Regions from separate parts of the Bradyrhizobium manausense genome, predicted to be linked through region 2. Evidence: riboswitches for the same ligand, from Rfam matches in the RefSeq annotation. Region 2 holds a riboswitch; the other holds the start of a gene.
What was found. A riboswitch is a leader RNA that binds a small molecule or an ion and turns the genes downstream of it on or off. The one in region 2 is predicted to bind glycine.

Region 1: another riboswitch for glycine. It lies ahead of JQ631_RS27245 (ABC transporter permease); the one in region 2 lies ahead of gcvT (glycine cleavage system aminomethyltransferase GcvT).

What each region holds. Positions count from the first base shown of each region.
Region 1 is NZ_JAFCJI010000003.1:114,135-119,461, reverse strand. Features, by position in the region: gene JQ631_RS27255 (ABC transporter ATP-binding protein) at 94-1,743, opposite strand; gene JQ631_RS27250 (ABC transporter permease) at 1,904-2,791, opposite strand; gene JQ631_RS27245 (ABC transporter permease) at 2,809-3,750, opposite strand; glycine riboswitch at 4,250-4,364, opposite strand; glycine riboswitch at 4,368-4,472, opposite strand; gene JQ631_RS27240 (M20/M25/M40 family metallo-hydrolase) at 4,569-5,327, opposite strand, start outside.
Region 2 is NZ_JAFCJI010000003.1:253,955-259,281, forward strand. Features, by position in the region: gene alaS (alanine--tRNA ligase) at 1-1,236, opposite strand, end outside; glycine riboswitch at 1,484-1,574, shown strand; gene gcvT (glycine cleavage system aminomethyltransferase GcvT) at 1,720-2,868, shown strand; gene gcvH (glycine cleavage system protein GcvH) at 2,878-3,246, shown strand; gene gcvP (aminomethyl-transferring glycine dehydrogenase) at 3,264-5,327, shown strand, end outside.

The DNA of each region.
Region 1 (5,327 bases), 140 kb from region 2:
GAGGGCTGGTCGTTCGGGATTAGCGCCGCACGCAATCGATAAATTCCGCGGTATGGATCCCGGCGTTCGCCGGGACGACAGCGGAGAGTTTTGCTACAGCGTCGCCCCCAAGCCCTCCGACACCGGCCGGAAGTTCGCAAAATCCCAGTTGCGCCCAGGCGCTGCGTCCAGAAGCGCCTTCGTGTACGCCTGCTGCGGGTGCGTCAGCACCTCGGCGGCCGGGCCCTGTTCGACGACGCGGCCGTGCTGCATCACCACGACCTCGTCGCAGATTTGCGCGGCGACGCGCAGATCGTGCGTGATGAACAGGATGGCGATGCCGAGCCGCTTCTGGATCTCGTCGAGCAGTTCCAGCACCTGCGCCTGCACCGAGACGTCGAGCGCGGAGACTGCTTCGTCCGCGACCAGCACGTCCGGATCGAGCGCGAGCGCGCGCGCGATGGCGATGCGCTGGCGCTGGCCGCCGGAGAACTGGTGCGGATAGCGCGAGACCGCGTCGGCCGGCAGGCCGACAAGTTCGAGCAGCTCGCGCGCGCGCTTCATCGCGGCGGCGTGCGAGACGCCGTAATTGATCGGGCCTTCCGCGATGCTTTCGCCGACGGTGATGCGCGGGTTCAGCGAGCGGTAGGGATCCTGGAACACGATCTGGATCTTCTGCCGGTGCGGCTGCAGCAGGCGACGCGAGATGTCGGAGATTTCGCGGCCGGACAGGCGCACGCCACCGGAGGTCGGGTCGATCAGGCGCACGATGCAGCGCGCGACCGTCGACTTGCCGGAGCCGCTTTCGCCGACGATGCCGAGCGTGCGGCCCTTGCGCAGCGTCAGCGTCACCTTGTCGGCGGCGACGACCTCGCGGCCTTTGCCGAAGAACGCTCGCTCCTTGTAGACCTTGCCGAGGTCGTTGGTCTCCAGCACCACCGGCTCCTGGCTCTCCTCACGCGGCGCGCGCGGTACCAGGCTCGGCACCGAGGCGAGCAGATTGCGGGTGTATTCCATCGTCGGGTTGCGCAGCACGGTTTCGAGCGGGCCGGTTTCGACCAGGCGGCCCTGCCGCATCACCGCGACCCGGTCGGCGATCTCGGCGACCACACCCATGTCATGGGTGATGAACAGCACGGCGGTGCCGTGATCGCGCTGGAGCTCGCGGATGAGCGACAGGATCTGCTTTTGTGTGGTGACGTCGAGCGCGGTGGTCGGCTCATCGGCAATTAGCAGCTTAGGTTCGAGCACCAGCGCCATCGCGATCATGATGCGCTGGCGCTGGCCGCCAGAGAGGCGGTGCGGGTAGGAGGCGAAGATGCGTTCGACCTGCGGCAGGTGGACCTGCTCCATCATGTCGAGGATGCGCTTCTTCCGTGCCTTGCCGTCGAGCTTGGTGTGGGCGCGGAGGACCTCGTCGATCTGGCGTCCGACCGGCACCACCGGATTGAGTGCAGTCATCGGCTCCTGGAAGATCATCGCCATCCGGGTCGCGCGCAGCTGGCGCAGGCGGCGATCGGTCGCGGTGAGGATCTCCTCGCCCACGAGTTTGACGCTGCCGCCGGTCGGAACCAGCGTGCCCTTCGGCAGCAGCCCCATCGTGGTGAGCGAGGTCACCGACTTCCCCGAGCCGCTTTCGCCGACGAGGCACATCGTCTCGCCTTCGCGTACCTGGATCGAGATGCCGTCGATGATCTTTGCTCCACCCGGCTTCCTGCCGATGGACACGACGAGGTTGTTGATGTCGAGAACGATGTTGCTCATCGGGTCACTCCGTCGTCATTGCGAGGAAGCTCGCGACAAAATTGCAAAGCAATTTTGCGCTGTAGCGACGAAGCAATCCAGAAATCTTTCCGCGGATGCAGACTGGATTGCTTCGCTTCGCCCGCAATGACGGAACAAGGGGCTAGGTCGGCGCGACAAATCACTTCCCCTCCCGCTGCTTCATGCGGGGATCGAGTGCGTCGCGGGCGGCGTCGCCGATCAGGTTGATGCTGAGAATGGCGATCGAGAGCAGCAGGCCCGGCCAGAAGATCAGTGTCGGCTTGAGCTGAAAGTACTGCCGGCCTTCGGCCATGATGTTGCCCCAGGTCGGCGTCTCCGGCGAGATGCCGGCGCCGAGGAACGACAGGATGGCTTCGGTGAGGATCGCGGACGCGCAGACATAGGTGCCCTGGACGATCAGCGGCGCGATCGTGTTCGGCATCAGATGCCGCCACATGATCTTGGGCAGGGACGAGCCGACCGAGATCGCCGCTTCCACATAAGGCTCCTCACGCGCCGACAACACGACCGAGCGCACCAGGCGCGCCACGCGCGGGACTTCAGGAATGGTGATCGCGATCAGCACGGTCCAGATGCTGGCGCCGGACAGCGACACCACTGCGATGGCGAGCAAAATGCTGGGCATCGCCATCAGGCCGTCCATGACGCGCATCAGCACGGAATCGATCAGCTTGAAGAAGCCGGAGGCGAGGCCGATCGCGAGGCCGATGACGACCGAGAAGATCGCCGAGCCGATTCCGATCAGCAGCGAGATGCGGCCGCCATAGATGACGCGCGACAACAGGTCACGGCCATAGGCGTCGGTGCCGAGCAGGAATTGCGCCGACGCCGGCTTGAGGCGCTGCGACGGTGCAAGCTGGACCGGATCATGCGGCGCGATCAGCGGCGCAAGGATCGAGATCACCACGATCAGCGCGAGCAGAATCGTGGCCGCGGCGATGATCGGCGTCGCGGTGAGGAATCCGAAGCGTGGCCGCAGCGGCGACGTGATCGGAATGGAGGACTGGGGAAGGCTATCGACCGTCATTGGTATTCTTCCTTGCCTCAGTACCGGATACGGGGGTCGAGCAGCGTGTAGGCGACGTCGATCAGGAGATTGACGACGACGTAGATCAGCGAGGTCAGCAGGATCATCGCCTGGATCACCGGGTAGTCGCGCGCCAGCACCGCATCCACGGTGAGGCGGCCGATGCCCGGGATGTTGAACACGCTTTCGGTGACGACGACGCCGGAGATCAGCAGCGCAAAGCCGGTTCCGATCACGGTGATCACGGGCACGGCGGCATTGCGCAGCGCATGCCGCATCATCACCGCGACCTCGTTGATGCCCTTGGCGCGCGCCGTTCGCACGTAGTCTTCGCCGAGCACGTCGAGCATGGCCGCGCGCGTCATGCGCGCGATCAACGCGACGTAGATGAAGGAGAGCGCGCAGGTCGGCAGAATGATGCGCTCGAAGAACGGTCCGAAGCCGGCCGAGATGCTCTTGAAGCCCTGCACCGGCAGCCAGCGCAGGTCGATCGCAAACACCTCGATCAGGACGTACCCGACCACGAACACCGGCACCGAGAATCCGAGCACCGAGAGACCCATCACGAAACGGTCGATCCAGGTGCCGTGCTTCCAGGCGGCAATGACGCCGAGCGGCACGGCGACGATGACGGAGAGAATGATGGTCGACAGCGCGATCGAGATCGACGGCTCGATGCGCTGGCCGATCATCTTCATGACCGGCAGGTTCGAGATCAGCGACGTGCCGAGATCGCCGTGCAGCAGCTTGTTCACCCAGGTGACGAACTGCACGATGAGGGGCTCGTTGAGGCCGAGCGAGGTGCGGATGCGTTCCAGCCGTTCCACCGTCGCATTGTCGCCGGCGAGGATCGCAGCGGGATCGCCGGGCGTCAGCCGCAGCAGCAGGAATACGAACAGCGCAACGACGCCCATCACGGGCACAGCGGCGAGAACGCGGCGAATGAGATAACCTAGCATGCACCTATCTCCGGCTGCGGAATGTATCGGGCCGAGAGGCGCCCGTGGATTCGGTCGTGTCTATCATGCGCGCCTGTCACTTAGGCTGGAAGAGCCGGCCGGAGAGCCGTCCTCCCGGGGCAAATTGTGTGCCAAGGGCAGGGCGGTCGCAAGGGGCCGCTTCGCAGTGATTTGGAACCACTCAGGTTGCACGGCTTGGCTCGTGCTCAACCGCAAGTTCGCGCCGAAGCGTGGAGGCTGCACCGTGATCGATTAGCCCTTCACCCGAGCGATCTTGACGCGCTATGGACGAACGTCGCGCCGCAACACTTGCAGGCCTCTGCCGGCCCGCGTGCGAACTTGTGGATATCAACGGTCGCATCCGACGCGTAGATGCCGCCGCAATGATCCTCGCGCAGCGTCGGTGGCGTCGATGATGGCGACATGAGTCATGATGAGGTCGGGCTCCCGCAAGTTAGAGACGGCTGACCGCCGGCCCGAAAGCCGTTGGCGGCGCCCCATCTGTCACGGTTACCTGAGAGCTTGACCCGACGCGGACCTCGGAAGGTCTGCCTCGGACTATCCCCTTCGGTGGACGACAACGATCTCTGCAATCGTGCCGCCTCTCTCCAGATCGTCCTGACGATACAGTCCTTTTGCCTGAGAGTTTCCGGGGCGGTTGCTCCGTCGGCGCCGCAACGAAAGCTGAGTGCTTTCGTTGCGATCTCTCCCGCATCGTCGCGTGGACCATCGAGCAGTACGATGCGCCTGATTTACAGACAAGGCCAAAAATTCAACCTCAGCTGCCAGCGCATTGTGCAGTGCGAAGCTGTTTCGATTTACTCCAGCGTCGCAAGCAAACCCGCCATCAGGCGACCTCGCGCGACCAGGCTGTCGATCTCGATGAACTCCTCGAGCGTGTGGCCATTGCCGCCGCGCACGCCGAGGCCGTCGAGTGTCGGGATGCCCATTGCGCCGGTGAAATTGCCGTCGGAGCCGCCACCCGAGCTCGCATGCGGTAATTCCGCGCCGAGAGATTTTGCGATGTCGCGCGCCTTTTCATACAGCGCCATCGTGCCGGCATCCGGCTCCCACACCGGACGGGTGACCCCGCGCGTCACCTTGAAGGTCACGTCATTCGCCGTGCCCGACAGTGCGAGCATCCGCTCGACGCCGCGGTCGAGATCGGCTTGGCGCTTCGCCATCGACAGCGCTTCGCCGGTGGCCGTCGTGGCAACGCAGTTGACCCATTGGCCACCATGCACAACGCCGACCGAGAACGTGCAGTCCTCCGTCGTCATCGCGTCGATCGCAAGAATTTGCCGCGCAATTTCGCGGATCGCCGAGCGACCCGCGGACAAAGTCGCGCCGGCATGGCTCGGCCGTCCCGTCGCCTCCAAATTGAAGCGCGCGATGGCGTAACGTCCGGTGGTGACGCCGTTGTCGGCGCGGCCGGGCTCGGGCACCAGCACATATTTGTTGCGCGCCGCTTCGGCCTCGATGATATCGCGCGTCGAGGGCGTGCCGACTTCCTCGTCGGGCGTGAACAGGATGGTGATCGGCAGGGGCGTGGTGAAGGACGCGCGCGCAAGTTGCCG
Region 2 (5,327 bases):
ACCGATGCCGCGCGACTTCAGCGCGTCCTGGGTCAGATCCAGCGGGAAGCCGTAGGTATCGTACAGCGTAAAGGCGACGTCGCCGTCGAACATGTCACCCTTTTTCAGGGACGCGCTCTTCTCGTCGAGAATGGCAAGGCCGCGCACCAGCGTCTTGCGGAAGCGGGTCTCTTCGAGACGCAGCGTTTCCTCGATCAGGTTTTCTGCGCGCATCAAATCGGGATAGGCCTGACCCATCTCGCGGACCAGCGCCCAGACCAGCCGATGCATCAGCGGTTCTTTCGCACCCAGCAGCTGCGCATGGCGCATCGCGCGGCGCATGATCCGGCGCAGCACATAGCCGCGGCCTTCGTTCGAAGGCAGCACGCCATCGGCAACGAGGAAAGCCGATGAGCGCAGATGGTCGGCGATGACGCGGAACGAGGCGACGGTCTGCTCGTTCGGTCCGCTGCCGAGCGCTGACGAGGTCGCATCGATCAGATGACGGAACAGATCGGTCTCGAACACGCTGTCGACGCCCTGCATGATGCAGGCCATGCGCTCGAGGCCCATGCCGGTGTCGATCGAGGGACGCGGCAGATCCACGCGCTGCTCTTTCGTCACCTGCTCGTATTGCATGAACACGAGATTCCAGAATTCGAGGAAGCGGTCGCCGTCCTCCTCCGGAGAGCCCGGAGGGCCGCCCCAGATATGATCGCCGCGGTCGATGAAGATCTCCGAGCACGGGCCGCACGGGCCGGTATCACCCATCGCCCAGAAATTGTCGGAGGTCGGGATGCGGATGATGCGGTCGTCGGAGAAGCCGGCGATCTTCTTCCAGAGCCCGTGCGCCTCGTCGTCGGTGTGGTAGACGGTGACGAGCAGCTTGTCCTTGTTCAGCCCGAAGTCCTTCGTGATGAGCTTCCAGGCCAGCTCGATCGCGCGCTCCTTGAAATAGTCGCCGAACGAGAAGTTGCCGAGCATCTCGAAGAAGGTGAGATGGCGCGCGGTGTAGCCGACATTGTCGAGGTCGTTGTGCTTGCCGCCAGCGCGCACGCATTTCTGCGACGTGGTGGCGCGCTGGTAGGGCCGCTTCTCGACGCCGGTGAACACGTTCTTGAACTGCACCATGCCGGCATTGGTGAACATCAACGTGGGGTCGTTGCGCGGCACCAATGGCGAGGACGACACGATCTCGTGGCCGTTCTCGGCAAAGAAGTTCAGAAAGGTCGACCTGATCTCGTTGACGCCGCTCATGTTCATCCAATCGGGTGTGCTTGGACCCGCTTCCGTGTCGTCCAAACCTTGGGATTTGGGCAGATATCTGCGGGCCAAAGCGCTTTTAGACAAGGCCAGCTTCGCTGTCCAGAAACTGTGCAAGGAGATGTGCAGGCAGATCAGAGGGTTGCCGCAGTCGCGTCATCCCCCTTGCAATCCCGTTGAAAGCCGCAAGGCCCGCGTTGACAGGCTTGGCTGGGCTGTGGTCTTTACCCATCTGTATCGTACGGCCACGTCGGGAGAGACCGGCTTTTGGTAGCCGGCGCCGAAGGAGCAACCGCCCCGGAAACTCTCAGGCAAAAGGACCGCGTGGCTTTGACGACATCTGGAAAGAGGCGCCGACGGGCTTAAGGTCCGGACCGCGTCCGCCGACGGGATAATACTCTCAGGCACAGCGACAGATGGGGCTTCGACTGGTTGCTTCCGGGGAATCATCCTCGGGGAACCGCCGAGGGCCCTGTAATGCTTGCGCGTGACGACCAAGAATCCCTGAAACGTACCCCGCTCTACGACCTCCATGTGTCCCTTGGCGGCAAGATGGTGCCGTTCGCGGGCTACGACATGCCCGTGCAGTACCCTGCGGGCGTGCTGAAGGAGCACCTCCAGACCCGTAACGCGGCCGGACTGTTCGACGTCTCCCACATGGGCCAGCTCGCGCTTCGGCCGAAATCCGGCAAGGTCGAGGACGCCGCCCGCGCGCTGGAGCGGCTGGTGCCGCAGGATATCGTGGCGATCGCGCCGGGACGGCAGCGCTACGCCCAGTTCACCAATGCAGATGGCGGCCTGCTCGACGATCTGATGGTCGCCAATTTCGGCGATCACCTGTTCCTGGTCGTCAACGCCGCATGCAAGGACGAGGACGAAGCGCATCTGCGCGCGAATCTTTCGGACGCCTGCGTCATCGATTCGTTGGCCGATCGCGCGCTGATTGCGTTGCAGGGACCGAAGGCCGAAGCCGCACTGACGAAATTGTGTGCGGAAGCGTCCTCCATGAAATTCATGGATGCCGGCCCGCATGGGGTTGCCGGCATCGCCTGTTACGTCTCGCGCTCGGGATACACGGGTGAGGACGGGTTCGAGATTTCCGTTCCCGCTGCGGATGCCGAGCGCCTGGCCAGGGCGCTGCTGGACAATCCTGATGTGATGCCGATCGGTCTCGGCGCCCGCGACAGCCTGCGACTGGAAGCTGGCCTCTGCCTCTACGGCCACGACATCGACACCGCGACCACACCGGTCGAGGCGGCGCTGGAATGGTCGGTGCAGAAGAGCCGCCGCACCGGTGGCGCGCGCGCGGGCGGTTTTCCCGGCGCCGATAAGATCCTCGCTCATTTCGACCACGGCGCATCCCGCCGCCGCGTCGGCCTGCGCGCCGAAGGCCGCGCGCCGGTGCGTGAAGGCGCGCTGCTGTTCGCGAATAGCGAGGGCGGCGAGCCGATCGGAAAGGTCACCTCGGGCGGCTTCGGTCCAAGCCTGAACGCGCCCGTGGCGATGGGCTACGTGCCCACCCCCCTGAGTGCGCTCGACACAAAACTCTTTGCCGAGGTGCGCGGCCAGCGGCTGCCGCTCACCGTCGCCGCCATGCCCTTCGTGAAAAACACCTACAAACGCTGAGGATCGACAATGACCACGACGCTGTACACTTCCGACCACGAATGGCTGGCGATCGACGGCGATGTCGCCACCGTCGGCATCACCGATTACGCGCAGTCGCAGCTCGGCGACGTCGTGTTCGTCGAATTGCCCAAGGTCGGCCGCAGCCTGAAGAAGGCCGAGGCCGCCGCCGTCGTGGAATCGGTGAAGGCCGCCTCCGACGTCTACGCGCCAATCTCCGGCGAGATACTCGAGACCAACGCCGCGCTCGCCGCCGAGCCGGCGCTGGTGAACTCGGACGCGCAGAGCAAGGCCTGGTTCTTCAAGATCAAAATCGCCGACAAGAGCGAGCTCGGCGGCCTCATGGATGAAGCCGCCTACAAGGCACATACGGCTTAAAGACGATGGAGCAAGCGATGACCGCGCACCGCAAATCCAACGGCGAGACCACTCCCTTCGTTCGCCGCCACATCGGCCCGTCGGCGCGCGATGTCACCGCAATGCTGGAGGCGGTCGGCGCCAAGAGCGTCGACGCGCTGATGGCGGAGACGCTGCCGGCCTCGATCCGGCAGGCCGCCCCGCTCGATCTCGCCAAGCCCCTGAGCGAGACCGAGGCGATCGCGCATATGGCCGAGCTCGGGCGTCGGAACCAGGTCTTCACCTCGCTGATCGGCCAGGGCTATTCCGGCACGATCCTGCCGGCGGTGATCCAGCGCAACATTCTGGAGAACCCGGCCTGGTACACCGCCTACACGCCCTACCAGCCCGAGATCAGCCAGGGCCGCCTGGAAGCGCTGTTCAACTTCCAGACCATGATCTGCGATCTCACCGGGCTCGACGTCGCCAACGCCTCGCTGCTCGATGAGGCCACCGCGGCAGCCGAAGCCATGGCGCTGGCGGAGCGGCACTCGAAGGTCGAAGCCAAGGCCTTCTTCGTCGACAAGGACGTGCATCCGCAGACGCTGGCCGTGATGCGCACCCGCGCCGAGCCGCTCGGCTGGACGTTGGTCGTCGGCGATCCCCTCACCGATCTCGACAAATCAGACGTGCTGGGCGCGCTGCTGCAATATCCGGGCTCTTCAGGCGCCGTGCGCGACCTCAGGCCCGCGATCGCGGCGCTGAAGGGCAAGGGCGCGCTCGCAATCGTCGCCGCTGACCTGCTCGCTCTCACGCTGCTCGCCTCCCCCGGCGAGCTCGGCGCCGACATCGCGATCGGATCGGCGCAGCGTTTCGGCGTGCCGATGGGCTACGGTGGTCCGCATGCGGCCTATATGTCCGTGCGCGATGCGCTGAAGCGCTCGCTGCCCGGCCGTCTCGTCGGCCTCTCCGTGGATTCCCGTGGCGCGCCGGCCTACCGGCTCGCGCTGCAGACCCGCGAGCAGCACATCCGCCGCGAGAAGGCGACCTCCAACATCTGCACCGCGCAGGTGCTGCTCGCCGTGATCGCGGCGATGTATGCGGTCTATCACGGCCCTGAGGGGCTTTCGCAGATCGCGCGCAATGTACATCGTCGCGCCGCCGTGCTCGCGGCCGGCCTGCGCAAGCTCGGCTTCGCGCCGCAGTCTGAGGCCTTCTTCGACACGATCAGCATCGATGCCGGCGCCAACCGAGCCGAGATCATCACGCGGGCCACTGCCGAGAAGATCAATCTCGGTGTTGGCGAAAGCGCGCTTCGCATCGCGCTCGACGAGACCACGACGCCCGCGACCGTCGAAGCCTTGTGGCGTGCCTTCGGCGGCCAGCTTTCCTACGCCGAGATCGACGCCACCACGCGCGAGGCGCTGCCGGAGGCGCTGAAGCGCACCACGGCGTTTCTCACCCATCCCGTATTCCACGCGCACCGCTCTGAGACCGAGATGCTGCGCTACATGCGCAAGCTCAGCGACCGCGACCTCGCGCTCGACCGCGCCATGATCCCGCTCGGCTCGTGCACGATGAAGCTGAACGCCACCACCGAGATGATGCCGCTGACCTGGCCGGAATTCGGGTCCTTGCATCCGTTCGCCCCGCGCGAGCAGGCCGCCGGCTATCACGCGCTGTTCGCGCGGCTGGAGAAGTGGCTGTGCGACATCACCGGCTACGACGCGATCTCGCTGCAGCCGAACTCAGGCGCGCAGGGCGAATATGCCGGGCTGCTGGCGATCCGCGGCTATCACGCGGCGCGCGGCGAGACGCATCGCAAGATCTGCCTGATCCCCTCCTCGGCCCACGGCACCAACCCGGCCTCGGCCGCAATGGTCGGCATGGACGTGGTGGTGGTCGCCTGCGAGGCCAACGGTGATGTCGACGTCAACGATCTCCGCGCCAAGGCGGCGAAGCATTCGAACGATCTCGCCGCGGTCATGATCACCTATCCCTCGACGCATGGCGTGTTCGAGGAGCACATCCGCGAGATCTGCGACATCGTGCATGGCCATGGCGGTCAGGTTTATCTTGATGGTGCCAACCTCAACGCGCAGGTCGGCCTTAGCAGGCCCGGC